DNA from 3 places in the Streptomyces shinuiensis genome. Region 2 is predicted to be linked to each of the others. Evidence: riboswitches for the same ligand, from Rfam matches in the RefSeq annotation. Region 2 holds a riboswitch; each other region holds the start of a gene.
The links. A riboswitch is a leader RNA that binds a small molecule or an ion and turns the genes downstream of it on or off. The one in region 2 is predicted to bind cyclic di-AMP.
Positions count from the first base shown of each region.

Region 1: it holds a riboswitch for cyclic di-AMP, as region 2 does, so the genes downstream of both, ACGRHY_RS16815 (LysM peptidoglycan-binding domain-containing protein) here and ACGRHY_RS01260 (C40 family peptidase) in region 2, are expected to answer to the same signal.
Region 3: it holds a riboswitch for cyclic di-AMP, as region 2 does, so the genes downstream of both, ACGRHY_RS14620 (M23 family metallopeptidase) here and ACGRHY_RS01260 (C40 family peptidase) in region 2, are expected to answer to the same signal.

Region 1 covers NZ_JBIHML010000001.1:3,673,154-3,680,569, forward strand. The annotation lists gene ACGRHY_RS16795 (MFS transporter) at 1-196, shown strand, start outside; gene ACGRHY_RS16800 (DUF4190 domain-containing protein) at 234-563, opposite strand; gene ACGRHY_RS16805 (cytochrome P450 family protein) at 812-2,188, shown strand; gene ACGRHY_RS16810 (transglycosylase family protein) at 2,318-3,331, shown strand; cyclic di-AMP (ydaO/yuaA leader) riboswitch at 3,567-3,737, shown strand; gene ACGRHY_RS16815 (LysM peptidoglycan-binding domain-containing protein) at 3,744-4,454, shown strand; gene eno (phosphopyruvate hydratase) at 4,718-6,007, shown strand; gene ACGRHY_RS16825 (FtsB family cell division protein) at 6,162-6,680, shown strand; gene ACGRHY_RS16830 (DUF501 domain-containing protein) at 6,756-7,295, shown strand; gene ACGRHY_RS16835 (Ppx/GppA phosphatase family protein) at 7,292-7,416, shown strand, end outside.
Region 2 covers NZ_JBIHML010000001.1:293,018-300,433, forward strand. The annotation lists gene ACGRHY_RS01255 (NAD-dependent epimerase/dehydratase family protein) at 70-1,071, opposite strand; gene ACGRHY_RS01260 (C40 family peptidase) at 1,191-1,664, opposite strand; cyclic di-AMP (ydaO/yuaA leader) riboswitch at 1,668-1,824, opposite strand; gene ACGRHY_RS01265 (acyl-CoA dehydrogenase family protein) at 2,228-3,463, opposite strand; gene ACGRHY_RS01270 (TetR/AcrR family transcriptional regulator) at 3,625-4,266, shown strand; gene def (peptide deformylase) at 4,312-4,869, opposite strand; gene ACGRHY_RS01280 (MurT ligase domain-containing protein) at 4,978-6,216, shown strand; gene ACGRHY_RS01285 (type 1 glutamine amidotransferase) at 6,309-7,037, shown strand; gene ACGRHY_RS01290 (cytochrome c oxidase assembly protein) at 7,163-7,416, shown strand, end outside.
Region 3 covers NZ_JBIHML010000001.1:3,202,693-3,210,108, forward strand. The annotation lists gene ACGRHY_RS14610 (APC family permease) at 8-1,294, shown strand; gene ACGRHY_RS14615 (PP2C family protein-serine/threonine phosphatase) at 1,380-2,612, shown strand; cyclic di-AMP (ydaO/yuaA leader) riboswitch at 2,849-3,027, shown strand; gene ACGRHY_RS14620 (M23 family metallopeptidase) at 3,039-4,118, shown strand; gene ACGRHY_RS14625 (antibiotic biosynthesis monooxygenase) at 4,314-5,057, opposite strand; gene ACGRHY_RS14630 (glutathione peroxidase) at 5,212-5,700, opposite strand; gene ACGRHY_RS14635 (DUF397 domain-containing protein) at 5,710-5,934, opposite strand; gene ACGRHY_RS14640 (helix-turn-helix domain-containing protein) at 5,934-6,779, opposite strand; gene ACGRHY_RS14645 (ATP-binding protein) at 6,995-7,416, shown strand, end outside.

The DNA.
Region 1 (7,416 bases), 3.4 Mb from region 2:
CACCTCCCGCACCATGGGCGGCTCCCTGGGCCTGGCGGTGCTCTCCACCGTCGCGGCCTCCCGGATCACCGGCGAAGCCCCGGACGCCCTCGCTCCCGGTTACGCCCTGGCGTTCCGCACCGGCGCGGCGGTCCTGGGGTGCTGCCTGCTGCTGGTCGCGCTGACGCTGCCGGGTGAGGGCCGCCAGGTCCGGTGAGTCTGCGGGCGGTGCGGCCCGCGCACGTCGCGCGCCCTCACCAGTACCGGTCGCGCAGGTCGTCCACGCACTCCTGGCTTTCGGAGGAGGTGTCGGCGTTCCGCATGCAGTCGCGGAAGTCGTCGACCTCGTCGGAGTTGAGGAAGGCCACCGTGGCGGCGATGACGGCGGTGGAGAGCGCCAGACCGATGAAGCCCGTGATCGCGCCGGTGAGGGCCATCCACCCGTTGGTCGCCTCGCCCCGCCTGACGCGGCGGTAGCCGACGACACCGAACACGACCGCCAGCACCCCCAGGACCACACCGAGGAGAGCGGTCCAGAACATCACCAGGGCGATCAGCCCGAGCACGAGGGCTGCGACCCCCATCCCGTCGCGGGGCCGTGCCGGGGGCTCTGGAGGCGGCGGTCCGGGCTCCGGCTCCCCGTAGTGGCCCCAGTCCTGCGGAGGAGGGTAGGAGTGCGAGGGCACTGTGTCCCCTTTCGGAGATTTTGCCGTATCCGTCCTTCCGCTGTACCCGCCCTCCGGGCCGCCATGCCGCCGCCGGTCCGGTCCGGTGCGCCGGGAGCCCGGACCCCCTCCGCCGGGCGTGCGGAGGCCGCGTTAGCGTCGGGGGCGTGGACCACGAGAACGCCGGCGACGACCGCACCCCGCCCCCGCCCGCCGCCGCTGCCTCTCCTCGCCCACCCGCTGCTGCTTCTCCTCGCCCACCCGCTGCTGCTTCTCCTCGCCCACCCGCCCTGTTCTCACAGGAATTCGCCACCGACCCCTACCCCGCGTACGCCCGGCTGCGCGAGCACGCGCCCGTGCACCGCACCGTGCTGCCCAGCGGGGTGGAGGCGTGGCTGGTGACGCGGTACGCGGACGCGCGCGAGACGCTGGCCGACCCGCGGCTGAGCAAGAACCCCGCCCACCACAGCGAGGCCGCGCACGGCAAGGGGAAGGTGGGGATTCCGGGGGAGCGCGGCGCCAACCTGATGACGCACCTGCTCAACATCGACCCGCCCGACCACACCCGGCTGCGGCGGCTGGTGTCCAAGGCGTTCACCCCGCGCCGGGTGGCGGCCTTCGAGCCGCGCGTACGGGAGCTGGCCGACCGGCTCGTCGACGGCTTCGCGGAGCGCGGGAGCGCCGACCTCATCCACGAGTTCGCGTTCCCGCTGCCGATCTACGCCATCTGCGACATGCTCGGCGTTCCGGCCGAGGACCAGGACGACTTCCGCGACTGGGCCGGCATGATGCTGCGTCACTCCGGGGGGCGGCCCGCGGGCCCCCGGGGGAGCCACGGCGGCGGCCCACGCGGCGGGGTGGGCCGGGCCGTGAAGCGGATGCGCGCATACCTGGCCGACCTGATCCACCGCAAGCGCGGCGACCTGGGCGACGACCTGATCTCCGGTCTGATCCGGGCGAGCGACCACGGTGAGCACCTGACGGAGAACGAGGCCGCGGCGATGGCGTTCATCCTGCTGTTCGCCGGCTTCGAGACCACCGTCAACCTCATCGGCAACGGCACCTACGCGCTGCTGCGCCACCCGGAGCAGCGGCGCCGGCTCCAGGGCGCGCTGGCGGCCGGCGACACCGCGCTGCTGCACACGGCGGTGGAGGAACTGCTGCGCTACGACGGGCCGGTGGAGCTGGCGACCTGGCGGTTCGCCACCGAGTCGCTGGAGATCGGCGGGCAGCGGATCGGCGCCGGCGACCCGGTGCTGGTGGTGCTGGCCGCCGCCGACCGAGACCCGGCGCGGTTCGCGGACCCGGACACCCTGGACCTCACGCGCGGTGACAATCCCCACCTCGGATACGGCCACGGCATCCACTACTGCCTGGGCGCACCGCTGGCGCGGCTGGAGGGGCGGATCGCGCTCACGGCCCTGCTGGGACGCCTTCCCGACCTGCGGCTCGCGGCGGAACCCGCCGATCTGCGCTGGCGGGGCGGCCTCATCATGCGAGGACTGCGCGAACTGCCGGTCGAGTTCGAGCCGGTGCGCGGGTGACGCACAGTCATGTATGTGATCCGTGCGTGATCTGCGAGACACTGACTTGTGATGATCGGCCCGGTGACGCTACGTTCAGCCGTCAACCGCTCAACCTTGTCGGCTGTCCACGCACGAGAGGCTCCACACATGCTTTCCGGGAACGGTAGACACCGCCGCCCCCGCCAGGCTCCCGCCATCTTCGTCACGGCCGGAGCGACCGGCGCGGGATTCGCCATCCCCCTGCTCGGGGCGACGGGCGCGCAGGCGGCAGACCTCGGCACCTGGGACCGGGTCGCGCAGTGCGAGAGCGGCGGCCTGTGGAGCGCCGACACCGGCAACGGCTACTACGGCGGCCTCCAGCTCACCCAGGAGATCTGGGAGCGGTACGGCGGTACGGCGTACGCCGGGCGCCCCGACCTCGCCAGCCGCAGCCAGCAGATCGCGGTGGCCGAGAAGATCCTCGCCGACCGGGGGCCGGACGCCTGGCCCTCCTGCGGCGTCAACGCCGGGCTGCGCCACGACACCACCGGCGAGGCCCCGGCCATCGACCCGGACAACCTCCTGCCGGAGCCGGAGGAGGGCGCGCGGGACGGCGGGAGCGGAAAGGGCGGCGGGGGCCTGCCGGACGGCCTCCTGCCGGGCGGCGACGCGGAGGAGGGAGCCCCGGCCGCCGGCGGGGGCGGGACAGGAGGCGGCGGCGCGGAGGACACCGGCGCCCAGGACGAGCGGAACGCCCCGGAGGCCGACGGCGCCGAGGGTGACGAGGCCGGTGCCGGGGACGACGCCCGCGCCGAGGCCGGGAAGGGTACCGGAAAGCACCGCGGCGAGCGCGACCCGCGCGAACTGGAGCGGGAGGCGGAGGGCCGGGCCGCGGACGGCCGGACGCCGGAGGGCCGGGAGGCTGCCGGAGACGAGCGTTCCGGGGAGGCCGCCGACCGCTCCGCCCGCGCCGAGCGACCCGCGCTGGCGGGCACCGTGAGCGGTCTGGGAGCCCTCGGGAGGGACGAGGGCTATCTGGTGCGTCCCGGGGACTCGCTGGTGACGATCGCGCAGGAGCAGGACGTTCCGGGAGGCTGGAGCGGGCTGTACGAGAGCAACAAGGACGTCGTGGGTGAGGATCCGGACCTGATCCTGCCGGGACAGGAACTCACTCTCGGGTGAGTGCGGACGGCCCTGCGGGATGACCCTCCCGGGCGATTGCGGCGTGTCGTTCCTGTCCGGCCTAACGCTCCTCACCTGACCTGCGGGTTCCAGCCGCGAGGGCGTCAGAAAGGGTGAATCGGCGGTTTCTGACATGCTTTGAGACATATGCCCCGGTGTGCTTACCGTCGTCTCGCTCGCACCGCGAGTGCCACCGTCCGCAGCGCCTAATCCTGCCGGCGGCCGGTGGGCAGTCGTCGCGTCAGCGCCGAGGGCAGGAGCGGGGGAACCAGGTAGGCGCCGCCCCGGACCGCACGGTCCGGAGCGGCTTGGGGTGAAGTCGCCCGGGGCCCCGTGCCCCGGACGGCCGGGCTTGCTCACTGCCCGAACCCGACAGCTCACCTCGCAGGCGTCGGTGAGATAAGGGACGTCCATGCTGTTCACCGGCAAGGGGTACGACAGTCGCACCGCCAGGGCCGTCCGCGCGGCCGCGCTGACGGGCGCCGCGGGCGCCGCCATCGCCGTTCCGGTGGCGGGCGCGCCGGGCGCCTCGGCCGCGTCCGTCGACACCTGGGAGCGGGTCGCCCGGTGCGAGTCCGGCGGCGACTGGTCCATCAACACCGGCAACGGCTACTACGGCGGTCTGCAGTTCTCCCAGTCGAGCTGGGAGGCAGCCGGCGGCACCCGGTACGCGCCGCGCGCCGACCTTGCCACCAGGGAGCAGCAGATCGCCGTGGCCGAGCGGCTGCTGGCCATGCAGGGCCCGCGCGCCTGGGCCTGCGCCGAGAAGGGCGGCCTCACCGCCGGCGGGCCCGCGGCCGAGGTGGACCCGGGCGGCGGCCGCCCCGCCGGCCCCGACGCCGAGTCGCAGTCGCAGTCCCGGAAGCAGTCGCAGTCGCAGTCGCAGAAGCAGTCGCAGTCGCAGCGGCAGTCCCAGGAGCAGTCCCGGTCGCAGAGCGCCTTCGAGCGGGCGGACGGCCACCGGGGCGGTGCCGAGGCCGGCTACACGGTCAAGTCCGGCGACACGCTGCGCGCCATCGCCGCTGCCCACGGCACCACCTGGCAGCAGATCCACCAGGACAACGCCGACGTCATCGGCGACGACCCCAATCTGATCTTCCCCGGCCAGCAGCTCCGGGTCTGATCCCCTGCTGTGCCCGCCCCGGCGCCACTCCCGTCACCCGGCGGCGCCACCCCGGTGCGGTGTGTCACCTCCCTTGGCGGAGGGCGCACCGCACCGGGTTTATTCAATTTGGAAACAAAATGCCCCCACCTCTTCTGAGCTGCGATTTCACCATCCGTTCCGCCGTATGGCACGGGCTGTCGACGAGGTGGCGGGCGCGGGCCGGATAGGCTCGGGGCACTGAGACCCGACACACACGCCCGACACACACGAAGGAGACCCTCGTGCCGTCCATCGACGTCGTAGTGGCCCGCGAGATCCTCGACTCGCGAGGCAACCCCACGGTCGAGGTCGAGGTCGGCCTCGACGACGGCAGCACCGGCCGTGCAGCCGTTCCGTCCGGCGCCTCCACGGGCGCCTTCGAGGCCCTGGAGCTGCGTGACGGCGACAAGGGCCGCTACGGCGGCAAGGGCGTCGAGAAGGCCGTCCTCGCCGTCATCGAGCAGATCGGCCCGGAGCTGGTCGGGTACGACGCCACCGAGCAGCGCCTGATCGACCAGGCGATGTTCGACCTGGACGCCACCCCGGACAAGTCCTCCCTCGGCGCCAACGCCATCCTCGGCGTCTCGCTGGCCGTCGCCCACGCCGCCTCCGAGGCGTCCGACCTGCCGCTGTTCCGCTACCTCGGCGGGCCGAACGCGCACCTGCTGCCGGTGCCGATGATGAACATCCTCAACGGCGGATCGCACGCCGACTCCAACGTGGACATCCAGGAGTTCATGATCGCGCCGATCGGCGCCGAGTCCTTCTCCGAGGCGCTGCGCTGGGGCACCGAGGTCTACCACACCCTCAAGAAGGTGCTGAAGGAGCGCGGCCTGTCCACCGGCCTGGGCGACGAGGGCGGCTTCGCCCCGAACCTCGGCTCCAACCGCGAGGCGCTCGACCTCATCCTGGAGGCGATCGAGCAGGCCGGATACACCCCCGGCCAGGACGTCGCCCTCGCCCTGGACGTGGCCGCCTCCGAGTTCCACAAGGACGGTCGTTACGTCTTCGAGGGCCAGGAGCGCACCGCCGCCCAGATGACCGACTACTACGCCGAGCTGGTCGAGGCGTACCCGCTGGTCTCCATCGAGGACCCGCTGTTCGAGGACGACTGGGACGGCTGGAAGACCATCACCGAGCGCCTGGGCGACAAGGTCCAGCTCGTCGGTGACGACCTGTTCGTCACCAACCCCGAGCGCCTGGCCCGCGGTATCGAGGAGGGTGCCGCCAACGCCCTGCTGGTCAAGGTCAACCAGATCGGCTCCCTGACCGAGACGCTGGACGCCGTCGAGCTGGCCCAGCGCAACGGCTTCAAGTGCATGATGTCCCACCGCTCCGGCGAGACCGAGGACGTCACCATCGCCGACCTGGCCGTCGCCACCAACTGCGGCCAGATCAAGACCGGCGCCCCGGCCCGCTCCGAGCGCGTCGCCAAGTACAACCAGCTCCTGCGCATCGAGGAGATCCTCGACGACGCCGCGGTGTACGCCGGGCGCTCGGCGTTTCCGCGCTTCCGCTCCGCGGACCGGTAAGCGCGGTCGCTCCGCGAAGCGTTGAGCACGGCCGCCGCGGCGGCCGTGCCGTCACCGCGTCCCCGCCGCCGTCCCGTACGGTGGCGGGGACGCGGCGGCATACGGCGACGACACCGCGACGGCACGGCGACGACAGGGCAGCAGGGGAGGCGAGGTGGCCGCGGAACGGGACAGGTTCTCCACCGCGACCAGGCTCAGGGCACTGGGCGCACAGGCGGCGGAGCGCGTCTACCGAGCCCAGAACCGCCGGATGCGCGCTCCCCGGCGCAGCCGGCTGACCGGCCGCGCCGCACTGCTCGTCATGGTCCTGTGCTCGCTCGTCGTCGCCCTGGCCTACCCCATGCGGCAGTACGTCTCGCAGCGTGCGGAGATCGAGGAGCAGCGGCGCCTGGTCGAGGAACTGCGCGGCCGGGTCGAGGAGAAGCGCGATCTGAAGGCCCGCTGGAAGGACCCGGCCTACGTCGAGCGGATGATCCGCGAGCACCTGCTCTACGTGCGCCCCGGCGAGACCGGCTACATCCTCCCGCGCGGCACGGCCGACCGGGCCGGCGAGGGCGCCTCCCGTTCCCGCCGCACCGCCGAGTCCGGCCCCACCGAACAGGCCTGGTACCGGCACCTGTGGGACGGCGTGGACGCGGCGGACGCCTCCGGCGCCGCCGGACAGCGTCCCTGAACGCCCCGGACGCGATCCTTCCGCTCCGCCGGGCCCTCGCGCCCGGCCCCGACACCCCTGAGGCATCCTGGCCCTATGGAAACGCCCCCGCCCCGTACCGAGCACACCGCGCCGGCCGAAGCCGACGTCGAGGCATTCCAGCAGCAGCTCGGCCGCCCGCCGCGCGGTCTGCGCGCCATCGCGCACCGCTGCCCCTGCGGGCAGCCCGACGTGGTGGAGACCGCACCGCGGCTGGAGGACGGCACGCCCTTCCCGACCACGTACTACCTCACCTGCCCGCGCGCGGCCTCCGCGATCGGCACGCTGGAGGCCGAGGGCGTGATGAAGGAGATGACCGAGCGGCTGCGCACCGACCCGGAGCTGGCCGCCGCGTACCGCCGGGCGCACGAGGACTACATCGCGCGCCGCGACGCCATCGAGGTGCTGGAGGGCTTCCCCAGCGCGGGCGGGATGCCCGACCGCGTCAAGTGCCTGCACGTCCTGGTCGCCCACTCGCTGGTCGCGGGCCCGGGCGTCAACCCGCTGGGCGACGAGGCGATCGCCATGCTCCCGGAGTGGTGGCGCAAGGGACCGTGCGTGGGCACGGCCGGGGGCGGCGGAGAGGACGCGCGGTGACAGGGACGACGAACGGCACGACGGTCAGGGTCGCCGCCATCGACTGCGGTACCAACTCCATCCGCCTGCTCGTCGCCGACATCGACCGGGACACCGGCGAGCTGACCGACCTCGACCGCCG
Region 2 (7,416 bases):
CTGCTTCGCCCGGCACGACGCCATGGCGGACTCGCCTTCGCGGAACGACGGCCATCACCACTCCGGTGATCAACCCCCCGCCGTACGGAGGATCTCAGCCTCCTTCCCGGGCGCCAGTCCCACCCGGGGACGGTCGGGACGGAGGGGCGGCTCGCCGCCCAGGGCGCACAGCCAGGCCCAGGTGTCGGCCACGGTCCGCTCCACGGGGCGGCAGCGCAGTCCCGCCGCGACGGCCCGGGAGACGTCCCCTCGGTGCATGGCGCCGTGGAACTCGCCCGGCGGGATCCACACCGGCAGGTCCGTCCACGGCCGCACCCCCGCCGCGAGGATCGGCCCGGGGTCGGTCCACCGCAGCCGCGCGCCGGAACCGGTGACGCGTACGCAGCTCTCCAGCAGCCCGCCCATGGTGGCGTGGCCGGGCGGGCTCACCAGGTTGTACGGGCCGCCCAGTCCGCGCCCGGCGGCCTCCAGCGTCCAGACGGCGAGGTCGCGCGCGTCCACGTACTGCAGGGGGAGGTCCCGGGGACCGGGCGCCAGCACCTCACCGCCCCGGGAGACGCGCAGCAGCCACCACGGCAGCCGCCCGATGTTCTCGTACGGGCCCAGGATCAGACCCGCACGCACCAGCAGGCCCCGGTCGCCGAAAGCCGCCTCGACGGCCATCTCCCCTCCCCGCTTGGCCCCGGCGTAGTCGGCGGCGGCTTCGTCGTCGGGCGAGGCGTCGACGAGCGGGCCCGTCTCGTCCAGGCCGGCCGGGGGCGGGTAGGTGTACACCGAGCGGCTGGAGACGTACGCGTAGCACCCCGCCCGCCGCGCCAGCACGACGGCGGCGTCGCGTACCGCGGCGGGCGCCCCGGACCAGGTGTCGACCACGATGTCCCAGCCGCCGGCCGTTTCCTTCAGGGCTGCGAGCCCGCCGTCGGCCGTGCGGTCGCCCCGCAGCGCGGTGGCACCGGGCGGCGGGGCGTGGCGGCCCCGGTTGAAGACGGTCACCTCCCAGCCGCGCGCCAGCGCCTCCTCGGCGACCGCACGGCCGACGAACTCCGTTCCGCCCATTACCAGAAGTCTCATGGGCCGAGCGTGCCCGCCGGCGCGGCCGGGCGGAGCGGCTTCACGCCCGTGGCGTAATCGCCACAAGCCGAACCGGGCCGGGCCCTTGCGGGGCCCGGCCCGGTTCGGGTGCCGCCGTGTCACCTCACGCGCCCGTAGCGCACGCTCTTGGTCCAGATCCTCTCCTTGCGGACGGTCTTGCCCGGCTTCGGTGAGTGCCAGATCCGTCCCTCGCCGGCATAGACGCCGACGTGGTAGACACTGCCGCCCGAGTGGAAGAAGACCAGGTCGCCCTTCTTGCGCGACCTGGCGGAGACCTTCTTCGAGCGGTTGTACTGGGCCGCCGCGGTGCGCGGCAGTTTCTTGCCCGCCTTCTTGTACGAGTACTGGGTGAGTCCCGAGCAGTCGAACCGGCTGGGGCCGGCGGCGCCGTAGCTGTAAGGGGCGCCCTCCTTGGAGGCCGCGACCCTGAGTGCCCTGTTCGCGGAGGTGGCCGCCTCGGCCTCGGGCGCGGCGGACGGGATGAGCATCGTCCCCGCCAGGGTGGCGGCGGTGACGGCGGTGGTGATGCCCGCCCGGGACACCGGTGCCGGTATGCGTGCGTGCGCAGACATGAGTGAACCCTTCGTCATACGCCTGCGAAAGATGACCTGTCGGGTTCGGGCCGGCGAAGTTGCCCGGCCACGCGCGGCGTGGCTTCACCCCAAGGGCCGCGTCGTGCGCGGCCCGCCTTGCTCGGGTCTCCCGCTCCTGCCGTCTCGTCATGGTCCGTTTCTCACCCGGACGGCGGCAGGATTGGGCGTCCGGCCGGGCGGCCCCGCCCTGCGGCGGGGACTTGCGGTCTCCTACGGATAGTGCGTCAGAAAGACTCCCAATCGGTCGATCGGAGATGTTTTGTGAACATGCTCACTGTCGGTCCGCCGAGGGACGGGGCCCTGTTCCGGCAGACTGACCGAAGCGCCAAGAGCCCTGTCAGCAAGGCTTGTTGACCCCTCCTGGGGGTGGTTGACCGGCGCGGCGACCGGTTCGCGGGCCGGTGCGGCGTGCCGCCCGGATCAGCCCGAATGGCTGCGGTCGTGTCGGGTGAACGCGGCGGGTCGCGGGGCGGCCGGAAGGCCGGCCGGGGCGTACGGCAGGGCCGCCGCACGGCCGGCGGCTCGCCCGGCGGGGCGGGAGGTCAGCGGACGTGCACGCCCGAGACGGTGCGGGCGATGACCAGGCGCTGGATCTCACTGGTGCCCTCGAAGATCGTGTAGATCGCCGCGTCCCGGTGCATGCGCTCCACCGGGTACTCCCGGGTGTAGCCGTTGCCGCCGAGGATCTGCATCGCCTGGGCGGTGACGCCCTTGGCGGTCTCCCCGGCGAACAGCTTGGACATCGAGCCCTCGGCGCCCTCGAAGGGCCTGCCCGCCGCCGCCATCCACGAGGCCCGCCACACCAGCAGCCGGGCGGCGTCGACGCGGGTGCGCATGTCGGCGAGCTGGAAGGCGATGCCCTGGTTGTCGATGATCGGGCGGCCGAACTGCACACGGGTCCCGGCGTAGTCCAGGGCGACCTCGTAGGCCGCGCGGGCGATGCCGACGGCCTGGGCGCCCACGGCGGGGCGGGAGGCCTCGAAGGTGGCCATCGCGGCGTTCTTCACACGCTCGCCGCCCTTCTTCGCCTCCTTCGCACGCTCGCGGGCGCGGGCGAGGCGCTCGTCGAGCTTCTCCTTGCCGCCCAGCAGGCAGTGGCCGGGCACGCGGACGTCCTCGAGGACCACCTCGGCGGTGTGGGAGGCGCGGATGCCGTGCTTCTTGAACTTCTGCCCCTGGGACAGGCCGGGGGTGTCCGGCGGGATCACGAAGGAGGCGTGCCCCTTGGAGCCGAGCCCGGGGTCGACGACGGCGACGACGACATGGACGTTGGCGATGCCGCCGTTGGTGGCCCAGGTCTTGGTGCCGTTGAGCACCCACTCGTCCCTGGCCTCGTCGTAGACCGCGCGGGTGCGCATGGCCGAGACGTCCGATCCGGCATCGGGCTCGGAGGAGCAGAAGGCGGCGACCTTCACGTCGTTCGCGTCGCCGTACATCTGGGGGATCCAGGTGCCGATCTGCTCCTCGGTCCCGTTGGCGAGCACTCCGACGGCCGCCAGCGCGGTGCCGACGATCGACAGGCCGATGCCCGCGTCGCCCCAGAACAGCTCCTCCATGACCATGGGGATGCTCAGGCCGGTGGGGTCGAAGTACTGCTGGGCGTAGAAGTCGAGCGAGTACAGGCCGATCTTGGCGGCCTCCTCGATGATGGGCCAGGGCGTCTCCTCGCGCTCGTCCCACTCCGCGGCGGCGGGGCGCATGACGTCGGCCGCGAAGCCGTGGATCCATTCCCGTACGGCCTTCTGGTCGTCGTTGAGGTCGAGTGCGAACTCCGCCATGGAAGCCCCTCCATCCGTTGTTACTAGCGGTAACGTGAATACGTTACCGGTCAGTGCGATGTCAACCTCCACCGTCGGCACTCTCGCGTGCGCTCCGCGGGTGTTACGTTGCGCTCAGGCGGCACCGAGGTGTCACAGCAGGGTCGGGGAGGCCGAGGAACATGGAGACCACACATCGGGAGGACCAGCGCAGCGCCACCGAGCGCCGCCGCCGGGAACTCCTGGAGGCCGCCGAGCGCGTGGTGCTGCGCGACGGCCCGGGCGCCTCGATGAACGCCATCGCCGCCGAGGCGGGCATCACCAAGCCCATCCTCTACCGGCACTTCGGCGACAAGGGCGGGCTCTACCGCGCTCTGGCGGTGCGGCACACCGACGCCCTGGTGGACGCGCTGCGGGCCGCCCTGGACGCGCCCACCGACCGGCGCGAGCGTGTGGAGGCCGCACTCGACACGTATCTGGCCGCCATCGAGGCCAGGCCCCAGGTCTACCGCTTCCTGATGCACCCGGCCGAGGAGCCCGGAGGCGAGCGCGGCTTCGACGTCGGCCAGTACTCGGCCCCGCTGCTGCGCAGGCTCGGCGAGGAGCTGGCCACGGTGATCGCCGAACGCGTCGACCTCGGCGCCGACCGCGAGGAGCGGGCCCGGGTGTGGGGGCACGGGGTCGTCGGCATGATGCACGCGGCGGGCGACTGGTGGCTGGGCGATCGGCCCTGCCCCCGGAAGCGGCTGGTGCGGCACCTGGCCGATCTGCTGTGGGGAGGCCTGGCCACGGCGGAGGACCTGGCCGGCGGTCCTGGGCTGTGAACACCGCGGAGCGCCGGACACGCCCTCGGGGGGCAGGCCCTGGGCCTACCCCCCGAGGGCCCGCGCCCCGGACCGCGCGGCCCGGCGCACCGCGCGCAGCGCCCTGCGGCGGCGCAGCCCCGTGAGGCGGTCGGTGTACACGCCGCCGTCGAGGTGGTCGCACTCGTGCTGCAGGCAGCGGGCGAAGAAGCCGGTGCCCTCGATCCGCACCGGCGCCCCCGTCCTGTCCCACCCCTCCACCACGGCGCGGTCGTGGCGCTCCACGGCGGCCTCCGCGCCGGGCAGGGACAGACAGCTCTCCGGACCGCGTACGATGACGCCGCCGGTCTCCACCAGGCCCGGGTTGACCACGTGACCCAGGTGGCGGCGGTCCTCGTCGTCGGGGCAGTCGTAGACGAACACCCGCACGGGGGCGCCGACCTGGTTGGCCGCCAGCCCCACGCCGTGCGCGGCGTACATCGACGCGAACAGGTCCTCCACCAGGCGGGCCAGCTCCGCGCCGTAGGACACCACCTCGGCGCACCGCGCGCGCAGGGCCGGGTCGGCCAACGGCCGCAGGGGATGGACAGAACCGGAACTTCCGGGAATGGCGCCGCGGTGCATGGGTGTCACCCTACGCCGTGTTGATCATCCAGGGGTGGCGCGGTTCGGGGCCGGGAGCGGACCTCGGTAGGCTGATCCCCGACCCAGGGGCAAGGAGGGACAAGGACGATGGCAGGCAACACGGAGCCGCTGCCGCCGCGGGCCAAACTGGCCGTGACGGCGGGCAAGGCAGCCGCGGCGGTGTCACGGGCCGCGGGCCGTGGCAGCGGGTCGGTGATCGGCGGACGGGTGGCACTCAGGCTCGACCCCGACCTGCTGGCCAAACTCGCCCAGAACCTGGACGTCGTCCTGGTTTCGGCGACCAACGGCAAGACCACGACGACCCGGCTGATCGCCGAGGCCCTGCGGGCCGCCGGGCCGGTCGTCTCCAACGCGCTGGGCGCCAACATGCCCGCGGGCATCACCGCGGCGCTCGCCGGGAGCGGCGAGGCGCGCTACGGCGTCATCGAGGTGGACGAGAAGTACCTCGCCGCGGTCGCCCGCGACGTGACGCCCAAGGCGATCGCCCTGCTGAACCTCTCCCGCGACCAGCTCGACCGCGCGGCCGAGACCCGGATGCTCGCCGAGCGCTGGCGCGAGGGACTGTCCGGCTCCAAGGCCGTGATCGTGGCGAACGCCGACGACCCGCTGGTGGTGTGGGCCGCCTCCTCCTCCCCCAACGTGGTGTGGGTGGCCGCGGGCCAGGAGTGGAAGGACGACGCCTGGTCCTGCCCGGCCTGCGGCGGCGTGATGCAGCGCCCCGGGGACGACTGGTTCTGCGGCGAGTGCGGCTTCCGCCGCCCCACCCCGAGCTGGGCGCTGTCGGGCGACCACGTGCTGGATCCGCACGGATCGGCCTGGCCGATCCGCCTCCAGCTCCCCGGCCGCGCCAACAAGGCCAACGCCACCACCTCCGCGGCCGTCGCCGCCGCCTTCGGGGTGCCGCCCCAGGCGGCGCTGGAGCGGATGTACTCGGTGACCGCGGTGGCCGGCCGCTACGACGTGGTGTCCTTCCAGGGCCGCGATATCCGGTTGCTGCTGGCGAAGAACCCGGCCGGCTGGCTGGAGACCTTCTCCCTGATCGACGGCCCGCCGGCGCCCGTGATCCTGTCGGTCAACGCGCGCGGCGCGGACGGCACCGACACCTCCTGGCTGTGGGACGTGGACTACTCCCGGCTGGCCGGGCACCCCATCTGCGTGATCGGCGACCGCAAGCTGGACCTGGCGGTCCGGCTGGAGGTCGCAGGGGTCGACTTCCAGGTCTGCGAGAACGCCGCCGAGGCGGTGCGGCAGTGCCCGCCCGGCCGGATCGAGGCGATCGCCAACTACACCGCCTTCCAGGATCTGCGCCGCATCGTCGGCAACTGATCCCGGGCCCTTCGGACCGCCGGCCGGAGTGAGACGGCCGAAGACGCAAAGACGCCAAAGACGCCGAGGACACGACGAGGATGCGAGCGAGCATGAGTGAGAGCGGCCTGCGCGTGGTGTGGGTCTACCCGGACCTGCTGAGCACCTACGGCGACCAGGGCAACGTACTGGTGGTGGAGCGGCGTGCCCGGCAGCGCGGGCTGGGCGTGCAGCGGATCGACGTCCGCTCCGACCAGCCGATCCCCACCTCCGGGGACATCTACCTGGTCGGCGGCGGCGAGGACCGGCCGCAGCGGCTGGCGGCCGAGCGGCTGCGCCGCGACAGCGGGCTGACGCGGGCCGTGGACAACGGCGCCATCGTCTTCTCGGTGTGCGCCGGCTACCAGATCCTGGGGCACGAGTTCATCAACGACCTCGGGCAGCGCGAGCCGGGCCTGGGCCTGCTGGACGTCACCAGCGCCCGAGGTGAGGGCGAGCGGTGCGTCGGCGACGTACTGGCCGACATGGACGAGCGGCTGGGGCTGCCCCAGCTGACGGGTTTCGAGAACCACCAGGGTGTCACGCACCTGGGCCCGACCGCGCGGCCGCTGGCCCGGGTGCGGCTGGGCAGGGGCAACGGGACCGGCGACGGCACCGAGGGCGCCTGGAACGACACCGTCTTCGGCACCTACATGCACGGTCCGGTGCTGGCCAGGAACCCGCAGATCGCGGACCTGCTGCTCAAGCTGGCCCTGGACGTGAACGCGCTGCCGCCGGTGGACGACCGGTGGTACGAGGCACTGCGCGCCGAGCGGATCGCGGCGGCCACCCAGCCCGCCTGACACCCCCGCCCGGGCGTCCGCCGAGACCGTACGGCGTCCGCCCGGGACCGCCCCCGGCCGGAGCTCCGGCCGGGGGCGGTCCTAATCTGGTCCGAGCGGATCGGCACGAATCGGGAGAGCTGCGGATGGATCACGACGGACACGGCACGATGGCGGATCTGCCGCCGTTCACTCCCGGACGCGGTCTGGAGCTCTCCCCCGAGCCGTTCTTCCTGGTGAGCTGCCTGCTGGCGCTGACGCTCTACGGCTGGGGCGTTCTGCGGCTGCGGCAGCGCGGCGACACCTGGCAGGCCGGCCGCACGGTCTCCTTCGTACTGGGCGTGCTGACGGTCGCGCTGGTGACGTGCACCAAGCTCAACGACTACGGCATGGTGCTGTT
Region 3 (7,416 bases), 2.9 Mb from region 2:
GCCGAGGATGAGCGGGACGGCGGAGGGGGCGCGGGAGGCCCCCGGGCTGCGGCGGCGGCTGGGCACCGGCGACGCGGTGGTGATCGGCCTGGGGTCGATGATCGGCGCGGGCGTCTTCGCGGCCTTCGCCCCGGCGGCCCGCGCGGCCGGGGCCGGTCTGCTGCTCGGCCTGGCGCTGGCGGCGGTGGTCGCGTACTGCAACGCGACCTCCTCGGCCCGGCTGGCCGCCCGCTATCCGGAATCGGGGGGCACCTACGTCTACGGCCGCGAGCGGCTGGGGGAGTTCTGGGGCCACCTGGCCGGCTGGGGCTTCGTGGTCGGCAAGACGGCCTCGTGCGCGGCGATGGCCCTGACGGTGGGCCTGTACGTGTGGCCCGGGCAGGCGCACGCGGTCGCGGTCGCGGCGGTGGTGGCGCTGGTGGCGGTGAACTACGCGGGCGTGCGGAAGACCGCCTGGCTGACCCGCGCGATCGTGGCGGCCGTCCTGGCGGTGCTGGCCGCCGTCGTGGTCGTCTGCCTGACCTCCGGCGAGGCGGACGCCGCACGGCTGGCCTTCTGGCCGGCCCCTGCCGGGGACGTCCCGCCCGGCGGTGTGCTCCAGGCGGCGGGGCTGCTGTTCTTCGCCTTCGCCGGCTACGCGCGTATCGCCACCCTCGGCGAGGAGGTGCGCGACCCGGCCCGCACCATCCCCCGGGCGATCCCGGTGGCACTGGGCATCACCCTGGTCGTCTACGCCGCCGTCGCGGTCGCGCTGCTCGGCGTGCTGGGCGGCGACGCGCTGGGCCGGGCGGCCGCGCCGCTGGCCGACGCGGTGCGCGCGGCGGGCGTACCGGAAATGGCCCCGGTGGTGCGCGCCGGGGCGGCGGTGGCGGCGACGGGCTCGCTGCTGGCACTGATCCTCGGAGTCTCGCGCACCACCCTGGCGATGGCCCGCGACCGGCACCTGCCGTCCGCGCTGGCCGCCGTGCACCCGCGCTTCGGCGTACCGCACCGCGCCGAGCTGGCGGTCGGCGCGGTGGTGGCGGTGGTGGCCGCCACGGCGGACCTGCGCGGCGCGATCGGCTTCTCCTCCTTCGGCGTCCTGGCCTACTACGCGATCGCCAACGCCTCCGCCTGGACCCTGGGCCCCGGCGAGGGGCGCCCGCCGCGGATCGTGCCGGCGGTGGGGCTGGCCGGGTGCGTGGTGCTGGCCTTCGCCCTGCCGCTCGCCTCGGTGGTCCCGGGTGCGGCTGTGCTGGCGGCCGGCGCCGCCTCGTACGGGGTACGCCGCGCGCTCGCCGCGCGCGGGGCGTAGGCGTCCGGATCCCCGGCACCCCGGGCCCGTGTCCTCCGGCCGGACCTGACCGGCGCTTGATCGACTCGCCGGGACGCCGGGCGTCGTGGAGATTGGAGGGGTGCGGGGCGACGGGCGGCAGGAGACGGGCGGCGGCAGGGCCCGTGTCCGCGCCTTCCCCGTCATCGGCCGCCCGCCGTGGCTGCTGCCCCTGCTGCTGGTCCTGCTGGGTGTGGGCGTCAACCTGCTGACACCCGACAGGCTCTTCGTGGGCGCGCCGTTCGCCGCGGCGATCCTGCTCACGGCGTCCCTGTGGACGTTCCGCACGACGGTGGGCACGGTGATCGCCGTGCTGGCCACCGAGGTCGTCCTGCTGCTGACGAGCGGACGTTCGGCGGGCGAGGTCGCGGTCCGGCTGGCCACCAACGCCACCGTCGGAGCGCTGGCCCTCCTCCTCAACCACGTCCTGCACCAAAGCGAAGCCAGAGTGGCCTCGGCCCACCGGGTCGCCGAGGCCGTCCAGCTCGCCGTACTGCCCGCGCCGCCCGGCCGGGTCGGCGACCTGAGGATCGCGGTCCGCTACGAGGCCGCACAGGCGCACGCCCGGATCGGCGGCGACCTGTACGGCGTGCAGCGGACGCCGTACGGGCTGCGGCTGCTGGTGGCCGACGTGCGCGGCAAGGGAACGGAAGCCGTCGGCACGGCCACCGTCATCCTCGGCGCCTTCCGGGAGGCGGCCGAGACAGAGGAGGACCTCGGGGCGGTCGCGGACCGCGTCGAGCACGCCCTGCTCCGGGAGGCCGGGCAGCGGGAGGCGAGGCCGGGCCGGTCGGAGGAGTTCGCCACGGCCGTGTTCGCCGAGGTCCCGGCCGGCGCCCCGGGGAGCCTGCGGCTCGTCAACCGGGGCCATCCGCCGCCGGTACTGCTGACCGGACAAGGGGATGTGCGGCTGCTGGAGCCGGACACGGAGCCGGACACGGAACCGGACACCGGGCCGGGTACAGAGGCGTACGCGCTGCCGCTGGGGCTGGGGGACCTGGCGGGTGACCCCGGGAGCGGGCGGACGGAACCGGTGCCCTTCCCGCCCGGCTCCCTGCTGCTGCTCCACACCGACGGCCTGACGGAGGCGCGGAACGCGGCGGACGTCTTCTACGACCTGGCGGAGGGGCTGCGCGGCCGGCGCTTCACCGGGCCGGCGGCCCTGCTCGACCACCTCCTCGCGGACGTCGACGCGCACACCGGCGGGCACCAGGGCGACGACATGGCGCTGCTGGCGGTCATGCGCGACCCGGAGTCCCCGGAGCCCTCCGGAGCTCCGGAGGGCTCTGGCCGACGGTGACCTTCCGTAGCCGACGCACACCCCTCCGCATAACAACTGAGGCAACGTCAGATGGTGTGGCGTGCGTCTCATGTGCGGATCCGGCAGTCGAATCACCCGGATTGGCCCTCTAATGCCCTGATAGTTCTCCGTCAAGAAAGCCCCATGTTCAAAGAGGGGACTTGGAAACCGGAGCGCACCTCTATTAACGTTCGATAACGCAGCGCGGTCGTCACTGTCGCCGAAGAGGGCGGCACCGTGCGCCGTCGCCGAATCCCGTAAGCGCGGCCCCGTCAACAGCGGGGACGTGCCCAGGGAACCGGGGAACCACCAATTGGGGTGAATCGGATTCATGCGGCATGCCCGTGTGGACCCGTAGGAGACCTTCCTGCTCCGAACCCGTCAGCTAACCCGGTAGGCGAGAAGGAAGGAAAGGAGAGCGCCCCCGTGGCGTCCAGCACCCCGGCCCCCGAGGTCTCGCACGACCCGCACACCGCCGCTTTCGCCCCGTTCGGTCCGGAAGGTGACGGCGATCAGCCGGTGTGGAACCCGACCGAGGACTCCGTCCGCCCGGTCCGCGGCCGGCACCGCGTCGCCAAGCAGCGCAACGGTATGGCCCGCAGCGGAGCGGTCCTCGGCGTCGGCGTGATCGCCGCGGTCGGCGCGGGCGGCATAGCCACCGCCAAGGACAAGTCGCCGGTCGCCATCTCCATGCCGGACGTGGACCTCGGCGCCATGGCCGAGGGCATCCCCGTCGTCGGCGCCCTCGTCTCCGACGACGGCGACGACGGCGACTCCGCCCCCCGGGCCGAGACCACCAGCCCCTTCGGCGGCACCGTCACCCAGGCCGGCCTGGACACCTCCGACGCCACCACGACCGTCGTGACGGCGGACGCCGGCGAGGCGCTGCGGGCGCGCATCCTCCAGCAGGCCGACCAGCAGCAGACCGGCGCCGCCCAGGCGGCGCTGGAGGAGGCCGCCGACCAGGCCGCGAGCCAGGCGGCCGAGGAGGCCGCCGACCAGGCCGCCGAGGAAGCCAAGGAAGCGGCCGAGGCGGAGGCCGAGCGCAAGCGCAAGGCCGCCGAGGAGGCGGCGCGCAAGGCCGAGGCCGAGCGCCTGGCCAAGCTCGCGGCCAGCTACACCCTCCCCCTCACCTCGTACCAGATCACCTCCACCTTCGGCCAGTCCGGCTCGATGTGGGCCAACGACCACACCGGCCTGGACTTCGCCGCACCCACCGGCACCCCGGTCAAGGCGGTGCACAGCGGCGAGATCGTCGAGGCCGGCTGGGCGGGCTCCTACGGCTACCGCATCATCCTCAAGCTCGACGACGGCACCGAGATCTGGTACTGCCACCTGTCCTCCATGACCGTCACCACCGGCAAGGTGACCACCGGCGACGTCATCGGCCGCGTCGGCTCCACCGGCAACTCCACCGGCGCGCACCTCCACCTGGAGGTCCGTCCCGGTGGCGGCGACCCGATCGACCCGCTGGCCTGGCTGCGGAGCAAGGGCCAGTCCATCTGACGACGGCCGGCCCGTCCGGCACGGTCCGTCCGGTGCGGTCCGTCCGGTCCGTCCGGTCCGTCCGGCCCGTCCGGCGTCCGCCCATCCCGCCCCACCCCGGCCGGGGCTCTTCGAGCCCCGGTCCCACGAACCCCGGCGGCCCTGGTGACTCCCCCCGACACCAGGGCCGCCGGCCCGTTCTTCACCCGCGTACGCCTACCGCGCTCGTGCCGCCCGCTCCCCGGGACGCTCGGTGGAGAACAGCAGCCGGTAGCGCGCCACATCGCTGCTCACCAGCCCGGGGAAGTCCCGCACCCGCTCCCACGGCGGCGACGGCGTACCGACCCCCTCGCCCGGAGCCTCCAGCGCGTCGATGTGTGCCTGCTCGCTCTCCCACTCCGCGTAGTTGACGACGCGTGTGCCGTCCGTGCTCAGGTGGAAGTGGGCCGCGATGCCGCCCGGCGGCAGGCTCCCGTCGGTGCTGTCGTCCTCGATCGCGGCGGCCACGGTGTCCACCCACGCCCGCTGCCGCGCCTCGTCCGGCCCCTCGAACTCCACCTCCACGACCACCACGCACCCCGGCTCGGGCCGCCTGCCGTCCCGGCCCGGCTCACCCCGCCCCTCCGGCAGGCTGCGGTAGCGGCGCGTGCGGGCCAGGCGCAGCCGCTCGATCCCCGGCACCGCGTCGTCGATCTCGTCGTTGCGCTCCTGGCGGTGGGTGCGTACGTACTCCTCGTACGCCTTCTCGTCCGTCCACTGGGAGTAGTGCAGCAGCGTCCGGCCGTCGGTCCCGGCGTAGACGCTGTACGACAGGATGTCCGGCGTCGGCCACCCCCGCTTGTCCCAGGTGGCGGCGATGGCGTCGGCGGCGGCCCGCTGCCGCTCGGGCGTGCCGACGTCCCAGGCGCTGATGAGGACGGCGCCGGCGTCAGGGCGGGCGGGGTCGGGGTGCTGGGGCATGGCGGACACGGGTGTGCCTCCTCGTCGGTCGCAGGGTGTTCCCTCACGTCGCGGAATCACCCTCACGCCTCAAGTCGCCTTGAGGTCAAGGAGGACGGGCGGCCGGTCCGCGCGGACCGGCCGCCCGTTCACAGCCGGGATGGGCAGCCTGCTGTCAGGCCGGCAGCCGCTCCTCGATCGCGGCGACGACCTCCGCCGCCTCCGGCTCGGTGCGCGGGCGGAACCGGGCGACGGGGGTGCCGTCAGCCGCGACCAGGAACTTCTCGAAGTTCCACTGCACGTCCCCGGCCTGCCCCCCGGCGTCGGCCAGCTCCGTCAGCTCGGCGTAGAGCGGGTGCCTGCCGTCCCCGTTGACGTCGGTCTTCTCCAGCATCGGGAAGGTGACGCCGTAGGTGGCCGAGCAGAACGTGCCGATCTCCTCGGCGGTGCCGGGCTCCTGGCCCATGAACTGGTTGCACGGCACGCCGACCACGGTGAACCCGCGGTCGGCGTACTTCTTCTGCAGTCGCTCCAGGCCCTCGTACTGCGGGGTCAGCCCGCACTTGGACGCGACGTTGACGACCAGCAGCACCTTGCCCCGGTGCTCGCCGAGGGTGGTGGGTTCGCCGGTCAGGGTGCGCAGGGGGATGTCGTAGAGGCTCATGAGCCCTGTCTAGCAGAGTTCGCGCCCGCGCCCGCCGTGAACCTTCACACCCTCCAGGAACGTTTCCCACGCCCCCGCCGGAAACCTCAGCACGGGCCCGCCCGCCTCCTTGCTGTCCCGCACGGCCACACTCCCCGGCCCGTACGCCGTCTCCACGCACTCGGTCGCTCCCGCGCCGCTGTACGAGGACTTGAGCCAGGAGTTCTCCGGTGTCAGGGGTATGGCTGGGCGCATCACATCTCCTCGCGGACACGTCTGATCAACTCTGTTGAGGCTGCCATGTCCAACGCTTGGGCGCGGAGGTAGTCGAACGCAAGCCGGTACCGGTCCAGCTCGTCCTCCTTCTCCAGGAAGATCGATCCCACATGGATGTCCACGTACACGACATCGAGCGACGGCTCGGCACCGCCGATGATGACGAAGCTGCCCATGGCGGCGGAGTGCGCACCCTTGGAGAAGGGCAGCACCTGGAGCGTGATGCTGGTTGATCTGCTGACCTCCAGCAGATGCCCGAGCTGCTCACGCATCACCTCGGGCGAGCCGACGACCCGCCGGATGACCGACTCGTCGAGCACGGCCCACAGGTGTGGAGGCTTGTCACGGGCGAGGATCGCCTGCCGTTTCATACGGAGATCCACGAGCCGGTCGATCTCCTCGGGCATGAGCCGCATCTCGGACGCGTGCTGCACCGCCTCCGTGTAGCGGCGGGTCTGGAGGAGCCCGGGAACGTACAGGCAGGCGAAGTGGTCTTCGCGCACAGCCTCGTCCTCGAGCGTGAGGAGCAGGTTCATGGTCTCCGGAAGTTTGTCGGCGATGGATCCCCACCACCCCAGCTGTCGGGCATCCTTGGCAAGCCTGACGGCGGCCTCGCGCTCGGCGTCGGTCACTCCGTAGTGCCGGCAGAGGCCGTCCACGACGAGCCACCTCACAGGCCCTTCCTGTGTCTCGTACCGGCTCACAGTGGCCTTCGAGACCCCGACGAGACGACCGGCCTCCTCGAGTGTCATCCCCGACTGGGCGCGGAACTTCCGCATCATCGCGCCGAGCTGGCGGCGTCGGGTAGTGACTCTTGGCGGCATGACGGCAACCCTCCTGCTCTGCGGACTTCTGTCCACGCATGGCCAATCAGGCTACGAGCGAGCCGAGTTGGTGCTCCGGTGATTCACTCGATCGATTTCTGTGAGAAGTTACATGAAGAGATATCTCATGCCACAATCGCAACCAGGCGGTCACCCGGCGAAGCCGTACGGAGCGGCAGGCGCAGCGCCGACGTGACGCGAAGGGAGTGCGATCCATGCACGGCTACGGCACCTCGGAACCCCGGCTGCGTTCAGTGCTGCCTTTCAGAGCGGTCCCGGAGGAACTGAGGGGGCTACGGCTGATGATCAGGGAGCAGCTGGGGCTCTGGGGGCTGACCGAATTGGCGGACGACGTGGAAGTGGTCGCGGGTGAGCTTGCGGCCAACGTCGTCAGGCACGTGGGCCAGGACACCGCGGCAACACTCGTCCTTGCAGTGGGTGATGGTCTACTCCGGCTCGAAGCTCACGACGGTTCCCACGCGGTTCCCGCAGTCAGGCAGCCCGGCGACTACGACGAGAACGGTCGTGGGCTGCGCCTGCTCGCCGCGCTGGCCGCCGAGTGGGGAACGATGCTCACGGCCTCCGGCAAGGTGGTCTGGTGCGAGTTCTCCCTGGGGGTGAATGAGGAGTGCCAACG